Paraglaciecola sp. L3A3: one gene and its partner. The protein of the gene in region 1 interacts with the protein of each later gene in a pairwise test. Links are inferred from orthologs where the notes say so. Each region holds a gene or a part of one and is shown on either strand. Other genes may lie near its edges.

What was found.
Region 2: the proteins of ftsZ (region 1) and zapD interact in binary tests that used the Escherichia coli proteins (3 or more experiments, as listed by UniProt). The link is inferred for Paraglaciecola sp. L3A3 from one-to-one orthologs.

What each region holds. Positions count from the first base shown.
Region 1 is NZ_CP047023.1:4,304,227-4,309,488, forward strand. What follows is about bases 1,381-4,323. They hold ftsZ (cell division protein FtsZ), read right to left. Parts: upstream 3,467-4,323; coding sequence 2,294-3,466; downstream 1,381-2,293. Other genes in these bases: lpxC (UDP-3-O-acyl-N-acetylglucosamine deacetylase), read right to left, coding at 1,381-2,137; ftsA (cell division protein FtsA), read right to left, coding at 3,549-4,323. Also shown: GQR87_RS17895 (M23 family metallopeptidase), read right to left, coding at 9-917; more of lpxC, read right to left, coding at 1,223-1,380; more of ftsA, read right to left, coding at 4,324-4,778; GQR87_RS17915 (cell division protein FtsQ/DivIB), read right to left, coding at 4,822-5,262. UniProt on the Escherichia coli protein: Essential cell division protein that forms a contractile ring structure (Z ring) at the future cell division site. The regulation of the ring assembly controls the timing and the location of cell division.
Region 2 is NZ_CP047023.1:3,839,209-3,844,337, reverse strand. Bases 1,032-3,841 are described here. They hold zapD (cell division protein ZapD), read left to right. Parts: upstream 1,032-1,965; coding sequence 1,966-2,718; downstream 2,719-3,841. Other genes in these bases: GQR87_RS15955 (glutathione peroxidase), read left to right, coding at 3,077-3,817; yacG (DNA gyrase inhibitor YacG), read left to right, coding at 2,728-2,958; coaE (dephospho-CoA kinase), read left to right, coding at 1,259-1,864; GQR87_RS15975 (A24 family peptidase), read left to right, coding at 1,032-1,248. In the rest of the region: GQR87_RS15980 (type II secretion system F family protein), read left to right, coding at 1-223; more of GQR87_RS15975, read left to right, coding at 355-1,031; GQR87_RS15950 (carboxylesterase), read left to right, coding at 3,958-4,980; GQR87_RS15945 (DUF1697 domain-containing protein), read left to right, coding at 4,977-5,129. UniProt on the Escherichia coli protein: Cell division factor that enhances FtsZ-ring assembly. Directly interacts with FtsZ and promotes bundling of FtsZ protofilaments, with a reduction in FtsZ GTPase activity.

The DNA of each region.
Region 1 (5,262 bases):
TCCAGCTATTAAGAGCCTTTTCGATAGACAAAAGGTAGCGGATCTAGTTGTTTGCCTTTACGTAAAACTTCGTAATGAACATGAGGGCCAGTAGAGCGTCCTGTACTTCCCATTACCGCAACACTTTGTCCTTTAGTGACAACATCACCAATTTTTACTTTAACTTCTTTATTATGGCCATAACGAGTTTTTAACCCTTGCCCATGATCTATTTCTACTAGTTCTCCGTAGCCATAGCGACTACCGGCCCAAGTGACAACTCCAGCCCCTGTTGCTGTAACAGCACTACCTTCTTTACCAGCAAAATCTAATCCTTTATGCATAGCGGGCATACCATTAAACGGGTCTTTGCGCACACCATAATAAGAAGACAACCAACCGGATTGAATCGGTTTACCTGCTAACTGGCTCTGTTCTTCTATATGGTGACTTAATAAGATAGATTCAAGTGCAGACAGTTGTTGAGACTTATCTTGAATGGTTTCTAACATGTTTTCCATTTTCACCAATAACTCATCTTGGGCTTGTAACTCAACACCTGACGTATTTAGAGGCCCGCCCATATTAGGCTCTTGGCCAAAATTAAATTCATCTGGATTTAATTTTGCTTGGGCAACTAATCTTGAACCTAAGGCGTCCAAGCGCTGAATTTGGCTTTGCATTTCAGCTAATTTTAACAACATGCCAGAGTAACGTTGTTTAGTTGTGTCTCTTAATAGTTCGATTTCAGTTGCTTGTTGTTCAAGTCCAGATTGCGCATATTGAACTCGTGCAATACTTTCTTCAGGAGAGGTCGTCGAGCGACTAGACACTAAAAATAATCCGCAGGCAACAAGCAACATTATCGTCAATTTTTGTCGATTTATATCCAACGCAAAACGTCGGTTGTTACTTCTAAAAAGCAAAGTTAATTTCATTGCAGATATGGACCTTAGGTATTATCAATATTTGGTATGTGAAAAGATTAAGCTATAGAATGAAATTGAGATACTTTATGCAGGTATCTAAGTCATTACTTACTGTTTGTTTTATGCACAAACTAGTAGCTATATATCACCACTTCACAAAGATTACCATATAAGTCACATTATCTAAAATGACTTATAACAATCTAAAGCAATAATATCAAAGCTTTGTAGCGTAAACGATTTGACAACTACAGTACTTAATTTAGCAAAAATATATTCGTTTACTGGAGGGAAACAAGGTTTTGGTAAACTAATTAGTTTACCAAAACTGGGGATGCATAACTGATAGGCATTTGTTCGGGAGTTTCATAACCTACAAACTCCCAACATTCAGTATTGTTTAATAAAGCATTCAACAATTTATTATTTAAACCATGACCTGTTTTATAGGCAACTAGTTCACCAACAATACTGTGGCCACATAAATATAAATCACCGATTGCATCTAGAATTTTATGTTTTAAAAATTCATCGCTATAACGCAAACCTTCAGGATTTAATACACGATACTCATCAAGGGCAACTGCATTTTCCATGCTGCCACCTAAAGCTAAGTTAAGTGAATTCATGTATTCAAGATCTTTCATAAAACCAAAGGTTCGAGCACGACTCACTTCATTAACATACGAAGATGAATCAAAATCTAACACCATATGCTGACGAGTTTGACTTATAACAGGGTGATCAAAGTCGATTCTAAAGTCTACTCTAAAACCTTCATATGGACGAAGTTCAGCCCACTTGTCACCCTCCTCAACTCGAAGAGGTTTAATTATTTTAATAAAGCGTTTAGCGGCATTAAGTTCTTCGATACCAGCAGATTGTAATAAAAAGATAAACGGACTCGCACTACCATCCATGATAGGAAGCTCATCACTGTCGACTTCAACAATAATATTGTCAATCCCTAAACCCGCTAAGGCTGAGGCCAAATGCTCGACAGTAGAAATCTTCGCACCATCGGCATTACTAATACATGTACAAAGCATAGTATCGCCTACAGAATCTGCTCTAGCAGGGATATCCGCATAAGGCTCAAGATCAACGCGGCGAAATACTATTCCAGTATTCGCAGGCGCAGGCCGGAGAGTCATAGTGACCTTGTCACCTTTATGTAGACCAATCCCTGTCTCTTGAACAGATTGTTTAATGGTACGTTGTTTAATCATAAACCTTTTTAACTCAATAACTTATTAGAATAAAAAGCGGCGCATATAATACATTAAAACATAGTGCGCTGTCAAAAAACTGTCATATATCGCCTTTTATAGGTGTATTATCCCATAATAGTTATATTCACAGCCTACTCTATTGTTAGAGTCAATTTAATCAGCTTGTTTGCGCAAAAATGCTGGAATATCTAAATATTCCAAATCACTTGCCGCTTCAACTTTGTCTTCCGCCACTATCGTTTTAGCAGTATCAGGCATTGCACTCGAACTAGGCATAGATCCAGACCCATTAGCTTGCAATTTAAATTCACCACTATCAGCCATCACTTTAGCAGCGCGGCTAGAAACTAATGAAATATCAGGTTTACGCTCAGCGCCAATACCTGTAGCAACTACAGTTACGCGCAGTTCGTTAGTCATTTCCATATCAATTACAGTACCAACAACCACAGTGGCATTTTCTGATGCAAAAGCTTTTACCGCATTACCGACAGTCTCAAATTCATCGATAGAGAAATCAGGACCAGCAGTGATATTAACCAAAATACCTCTAGCGCCAGATAAATCAATATCTTCTAATAATGGACAAGCAATAGCAGATTCAGATGCTTCTTCAGCTCTATCTTCACCACTTGCAGTACCACTACCCATCATGGCCGTGCCCATTTCAGACATGACTGTTCTCACGTCGGCGAAATCCACGTTAATTAAACCTGGGCGTGTAATCAATTCAGCAATACCTTGAACTGCACCACTTAAAATATCATTGGCCGCACTAAAAGCTTGTAACAAAGGAGTGCCCTTGCCCATTACTTTTAATAACTTTTCGTTTGGAATCGTAATCAGAGAATCAACGTATTTAGATAATTCTTCGATACCCTGATCAGCAAAATCGGTACGTTTTTTACCTTCAAAAGGAAAAGGTTTAGTGACAACAGCCACAGTTAAAATACCTAATTCTTTTGCTACTTTAGCCACTTCTGGTGCAGCGCCTGTTCCAGTACCACCACCCATACCAGCGGTAATAAATACCATGTCAGCACCTTCTAAGCTTTGACGTATGGTTTCTCTGTCTTCTTCAGCCGCTTGGCGTCCAATATTTGGATTAGCACCCGCACCTAGACCTTTCGTCACACCAGAACCAATTTGTAAAGTAACATTGGCTGTAGAACTGCGTAACACTTGGGCATCAGTATTGATGGCGATAAATTCTACACCTTCAATATTTTGCGCAACCATGTGTTCAACAGCATTACCACCGCCGCCACCAACACCAATAACTTTAATTACCGCTTCTTCGTTATGACTATCCATTAACTCAAACATATTTACTCTCCGGTTTGTACATAAAAGCAGTCAGGGTTAAATCCTTGCCTGCTGCCTATTTTTAGCGTTTAAATACGAGTGATTAAAACTCGTTATTAAACCAACTTTTAATTCTTTGCCAAACACCATCGCTGGTTTTGTTTTTGGCACTCAATTGATTAACTAAGTGTTCTTTGCCGTACTGTAATAACCCTACAGCAGTAGCAAACTTAGCGTCTTCTACATATTCTGATAAGCCTTTCATTGCCAATGGTGCGCCGACACGAACTGGCATTTGGAAAATTTCTTCAGCAAATTCTACAGCCCCTTCCATTTTCGCGGTCCCACCTGTTAACACAATACCTGCGGCGATTTGTTCTTCTAAACCACTGCTACGAATTTCATCGTGTACCAGTTCAAACAATTCTTGGTATCGAGGTTCAATTACCTCAGCCAGAGTATGTCTCGACATAGCTCTTGAAGGACGACCACCAACACTATGTACTTCAATACTTTCTTCCATACTCACCATGTCTTTTAAAGCACAGGCGTAGTTAATTTTTATTTCTTCGGCATGGCTAATTGGCGTGCGAAATATTTTCGCTATATCACTGGTTATTTGATTACCCGCAGCCGGGATCACTGCCGTATGACGAATGGCCCCATCGGTATAAACCACTAAATCTATGGTGCCACCACCAATATCAACCACACACACACCTAATTCTTTTTCATCATCTGTGACCACAGCATAACTCGATGCTAGAGCTGAAAATATCAACTGATCAGCGACTAAGTCACAACGTTCAACACATTTGACTAAATTTTTTGCCATATCATCAGCACAAGTAATAATATGCGCTTGGGCTTCCATTCTGACGCCTGACATACCAATAGGATTTTTTATTCCTTCTTGCACATCAATAGTGAATTCTTGAGGTAGTACGTGTAATAAACGACGCTCAGCTGCAATAGGCACAGAACGAGCAGCATGCACTACATTATCAACATCTTCTTGGGTCACTTCCTGATTATTAATCGGTACCATGCCACTTTCATTTTGGCACTTAACATGTCGACCAGAAATAGACATAAAGACTGATGAAACACTACAATCAGCCATTAATTCCATTTCATGCACAGCACGCTTAACAGATTTGACCACCATATTCAGGTCGTTCACACCGCCTTTATCCATACCTTTGGATGAATGAGTGCCTACTCCAACAATGCTAATAGAGTTGTCGTCTAACAATTCACCTACAACAGCTTTTACATCACTGGTGCCTATGTCTAAGCCAACTATCAGCTTTCTTTCTGTACCTTTAGACATATTGCTTCATTCTCACGGTATATAACTCTCTTTAATTTTAGTGTTAGGCGGCTTTATCTAAGGTTTTCCAACCTACAGCCAAACCAGTGTCATAACGTAAATCTACGTAATCAATTTGTTTATTTTGTTTTGAAATTAGTGGTAATAAATCCACAAACCTCTGCAATCTATCGATAAATTCAGTGCGACCTAAATTTAACTTCACGCCATTATTTAATTGTAAATTCCAAGCAAATCTTTCACTTAAAAACATTTCTATAATATGTAACCCAGTTACATCTAACAAAGACTGCATATTTTTATAGCCTTGCAAGGCTGTTTGTTCACTGCCTCCAGGCCCAAACAAATTGGGTAGCTGCGAACTCATAACTAGATCGTCTTCATCTAGTTGGGCATTAAATGAATCACCATACTGATTTAACAACATGTCTCCATTCCATATCGCAGCAGGTTTCTGTTCTACAACATATATTTCCAAGCCGCT
Region 2 (5,129 bases), 470 kb from region 1 along the record:
TCCCGAGATGGTGGTGCAAATGATCGCCATAGGAGAAGAAGCTGGAGCAGTAGATGAGATGTTAAGTAAAATTGCCACCATATACGAAGCTGAAGTGGATGACATGGTTGATGGTTTAACCAGTTTGTTAGAACCCATGATTATGGCTGTATTAGGTGTAGTGATTGGTGGTTTGATTGTGGCTATGTATTTACCCATATTTGAAATGGGTAATGTTATTTAAATACGAGATACTCGTGACTTTGTTGTAATTTGCTCGGAGCTAGAGACTCGCAGCTTGCCGTTTAGTGACTCTTCTGGTCTTTTCTGGCAAGCTACACTTCTTTCATTATTGTTTTTTTAATAAGTTGAACTATGTCCGAAATGTTGCAATTAATGGCTGATTCTCCCACCTTTTTTATCGGTTTTGTGTTTGTCTTAAGTCTACTTGTGGGGAGTTTCCTTAACGTCGTGATTTATCGCTTACCTGTGATGATGGAACGAGCATGGCAAAGTGAGTGTGATCAATATTTAGCACAAAAAAATTCAACTCAGCTTGCTGAGCCTACTAGCAATGATCAAGTCTTCAATTTAGTTAAACCTGATTCAACATGTCCTAAGTGCCAACACAAAATTAGAGCATGGGAAAATATTCCTGTGATTAGCTGGTTGTTTTTAAAAGGTAAGTGCAGCCAATGTAAAAATCCAATCTCTATTCGTTATCCTATGGTGGAGTTAGCAACGGGATTATTATCCGCTCTAGCTGCTTGGCATTTTGGTTTTGGTTTAGCTGGATTTGCCGCTGTCTTGGCCACTTGGTTGCTAATAGCGATGACTTTTATTGACTTAGATACTATGTTGTTACCGGATCAATTAACCTTGTCTTTATTATGGATAGGTCTATTAATTAGTATCGAAAGCCCCTTTGTTTCTACTCAAGATGCAATTATTGGTGCCGCTTTGGGTTATCTCTGTTTGTGGAGTATATATTGGGCCTTTAAATTAATAACCGGTAAAGAAGGCATGGGCTACGGGGACTTTAAGTTATTAGCTGCTTTAGGTGCTTGGGTGGGCTGGCAGCATTTAGCTGTGGTGATTTTATTATCTTCTTTTGTGGGGGCTATTATCGGTATAAGTTTATTGTCGTTGCAAGGCAAAGACAAAAGCCAACCGATTCCTTTTGGTCCCTATTTGGCTATAGCGGGTTGGTTAACTTTATTATATGGCGACTGGTTTGTTGATCTCTATTGGCAATGGTTATTACTTTAGGTCATTTAGTATGAGTCGTTTTATTGTTGGAGTAAGTGGTGGTATTGGTAGTGGTAAAACTACTGTTACTGATTTATTCGCCGCAAAAGGAATACAAGTCATAGATGCTGATCTGGTGGCGAGGCAAGTGGTTGAGCCTGGTTCAAAGGCATTGCAACAGATTGTTGATAAATTTGGTGTAACAATTTTAGATGCCGAAAATACTCTAGATCGCGCGAAACTTAGAAATATTATATTTGCAGCTCCTGAGTTGAAAACTTGGTTAAATAATTTGTTACATCCTATTATTCGCCAAACCATGAAAGCTCAAACTGAACAAGCCACATCCATTTATTGTTTATTAAGTGCGCCTCTTTTGGTAGAAAATAATTTGCATACACAAGTTGACCGCGTGTTAATTGTTGATGTGGATGAAGCCCTGCAATTGTCTAGAGCGGTGTTGCGTGACAAAAGTAACGAACAACAAATCAAAGCCATTATGGCAGCACAAGTCAGTCGCAAAAAACGCCTTTCTGTGGCCGATGATGTGATTGATAATAACCTAGGATTAGACGCATTAAGCCCCCAAGTTGAGCGATTGCATCAACAATATTTATTGCTTGCTGAAAAAGCTTAAGTCATTGCCCCTATGATTTAACTAAAAATTCTTTACAATACCTGTATTGATAATCCAAACCGCAGTTTGTGGTTGACCCGTAACACAGAGTAATTGTTTTTATGTCTCAAGCTATTTACGAATTTCCACTCAATGAAAAGGTGCGTACCTACCTTAGACTTGAGCAGTTATTTATGCAGCTAGAGCAAGCCAAACAGGCGACTGAAGACTGGCAGTACATTAATTTTCTAGATTGTTTATTCACCTTGCTCGATCTGTTAGAGCGCATAGACTTGCGCAATGATGTGCTGAAAGATATTGAGTTACATGAAAAAAACTTAGTGATTTGGTCACAACATCCAAATATTGATAACGATGCCCTACAGGCGGCGTTGCAAAAGATATTACGCTTGAGAGAAGCTCTTAAAGGTAATAAAAAAATTGGCTCCGAACTTAAAGAAGACAAATTTTTATCTTCAATTCGTCAACGATTTTCCATACCAGGTGGTACTTGTAGTTTTGATTTACCTAATTTGTATTATTGGCTCAAGCAACCTTTAAATTTTAAACAGCAAACAGTATGTACTTGGTTACAAGAATTGGTACCTGTGCAACAAGCGATGGAAATGACTTTATCTTTTTTACGGGAAAGAGGGCGCTTTACTTCTATTACTGCTGAGAAAGGTTTTCATCAAGGTATCGCTGAAGATAAAAATGAGTTAATCCGCGTGTTAAGTGATACCGATGGTGGTTATTACCCTATGTTGTCGGGTAATAAATATCGTTATGCCATAAGATTTACTCTATTTACCCCCACTGTTGAAGGCAGTACAGGTGTCGAATCAACAGTACAATTTAAATTAGCCAGTTGTTAGAGAGTTTGTATGTTAGTTAACTGCCCAAATTGTAAAAAAGAGGTGGAATGGTGTGAAACTAGCGAACATCGTCCATTTTGTAGTAAAACTTGTCAGCTAATTGATCTTGGTGAATGGGCTGATGAACAAAAATCAATTCCAAGTGGCGCCAATAAAGATCAAGAAATGACTGATTTACCAGACATAGAAGATATTGAAGCTATGCTCAGTGCTCAATCAGAAGACTTTTTCAAAGAATAAAATCTTAATCGTAAAAATCGATTTAAAGAATCTGTTTTAATCGTTTTTGTTTCTGCGAATTTAAGCCTATTCTTTCCTCACTGAAAACAAACAACCAACTAATTGGAGAAAAGAAAATATGTCTAATCCTAATTTTACAGACAAGTCAGGCCAAGCAGTACCACAAGTTACTTTTGCTACTCGTGCCAACGATGAATGGGTAAGTCGTACTACAGATGAATTATTTAAAGGTAAAACTGTTGTAGTATTCTCTTTACCAGGTGCATTTACCCCAACTTGTTCATCTACTCATTTACCAAGATATAACGAACTGGCTAAAACATTTAAAGCAAACGGTGTTGACGACATTATTTGTATGTCTGTAAACGATACCTTTGTTATGAACGCTTGGGCTGAAGATCAAGAATCTGATAACGTGACACTTATTCCTGATGGTAATGGTGAATTCACCGAAGGTATGGGTTTATTAGTTGATAAGTCTGAAATCGGTTTTGGAAAACGTAGCTGGCGTTATTCTATGTTGGTAAAAGATGGTGTGGTAGACAAAATGTTTATCGAACCTGATTTACCAGGCGACCCCTTTGAAGTGTCTGACGCTGATACTATGTTGGCTTATGTTGCACCGGAAGCAAAACCTAGTGAAGCAACCGTTATTTTAACTAAACCAGGTTGCCCATTCTGTGCCAAAGCCAAAGCATTGTTAGCTGATAAAGGTTTTGAGTATGAAGAATTAGTGATGGGTAAAGAAGTATCATTTACTACACTAAAAGCTTTATCTGGTAATGAGTCTTGGCCTCAAGTATTTATCGGTGGCAAGTTGATTGGTGGGTCTGACGACTTAGCCGCTTACTTTGCTTAATTAATTGTTTTTTTAAAGATGGCGCTTCGGCGCCATTTTTTATATCTGTGAATCGGGATGATTTATATTTATAATTATCAAAATAGTTTAGGCTTGGTATTCATAGCCTTTGTTTTACTTTATTTCAATAAGTGTTGAATATGAAAGCCTTACGGATAACTTTTTTTGTTTTAGTTATATTTTCTAATTTTGTTGTCGCGCAATCCATTGAGCCTCAACTAGATAAATTCGATAAAATATATCAACAAGAGTTAGGTTCAACTCAGGGCTGTCAACAACCAGAATTAAACGTTTTTAGAGTTTGTTCGGCTGTGTTACGTAATGACGGTAATGCACCTTTTATTATGCATCACAATAAAGTGACACCTAAAGTGGTGGTGTTATTTCATGGCTTAAGTGACTCTCCTTTTTATCTGAAATCTATTGCCAAAGGCTTGTATAAACAAGGTTACAATGTCGTGGTAGCCTTATTGCCTGGGCATGGTAAAAAAGATGCTAATTTAGATATGCAAGACTATGAATTAGCTAATCGTTGGCGACAACATGTGTCAGATATCATGCAAATGTCTAAACCTCTTGGCCAACAAGTCGTTATAGGCGGCTTTTCCACAGGGGGCGCCTTGGCCACTGAGTATGCATTACAAAACCCAGATTCATTAGGGGCACTATTGTTGTTTTCAGGTGCCTTAGCATTAACTGAAGAGGTAGAATTTCTAACTAAAATTTGGGGTATTCAGTGGTGGTTGAAATTTTATGACGGTAACTATATAAGTAACGGACCGAATCAATTTAAATATCCTCGTGTGGCCAGGTTTGCCGTGGTTGAGTTGATGGAAGTCATTTTATCGACCAGAAAGTTAATAGAAAAAAAGCCATTTAATCTCGCTATTTTTGCTGCTCATTCTACCTATGATTTCACTACTCCAATAAAGGGAATAAAAAATATTTTAGCTAAAAATCAAGGTGTCAGCATTTTATATGGCATAGACAAAAAATTTAATGTCTGCCATGGAAACTTGGTTTTGGATCAGGCTCAGTATCAAGAAGTTAACTATAACTATGGCTCCAACGGCAACAAATTATCTTGTCATGAACCCGCTGCGAACCCTCAACATGCTGATATGTTAAAAAAATTAATAACATTTTTGGCTAACAACGAATGAATACTTGGCTAGTATTGTTCAGAGCCATAAATGTTGGAGGTAATAATATTATCCCAATGCAAGCATTAAAAGAAAGCTTGATTAAAATAGGCTGTAGTCAAATTCAAAGCTACATTCAAAGTGGTAATCTGTTAGTACAACATGCTGAG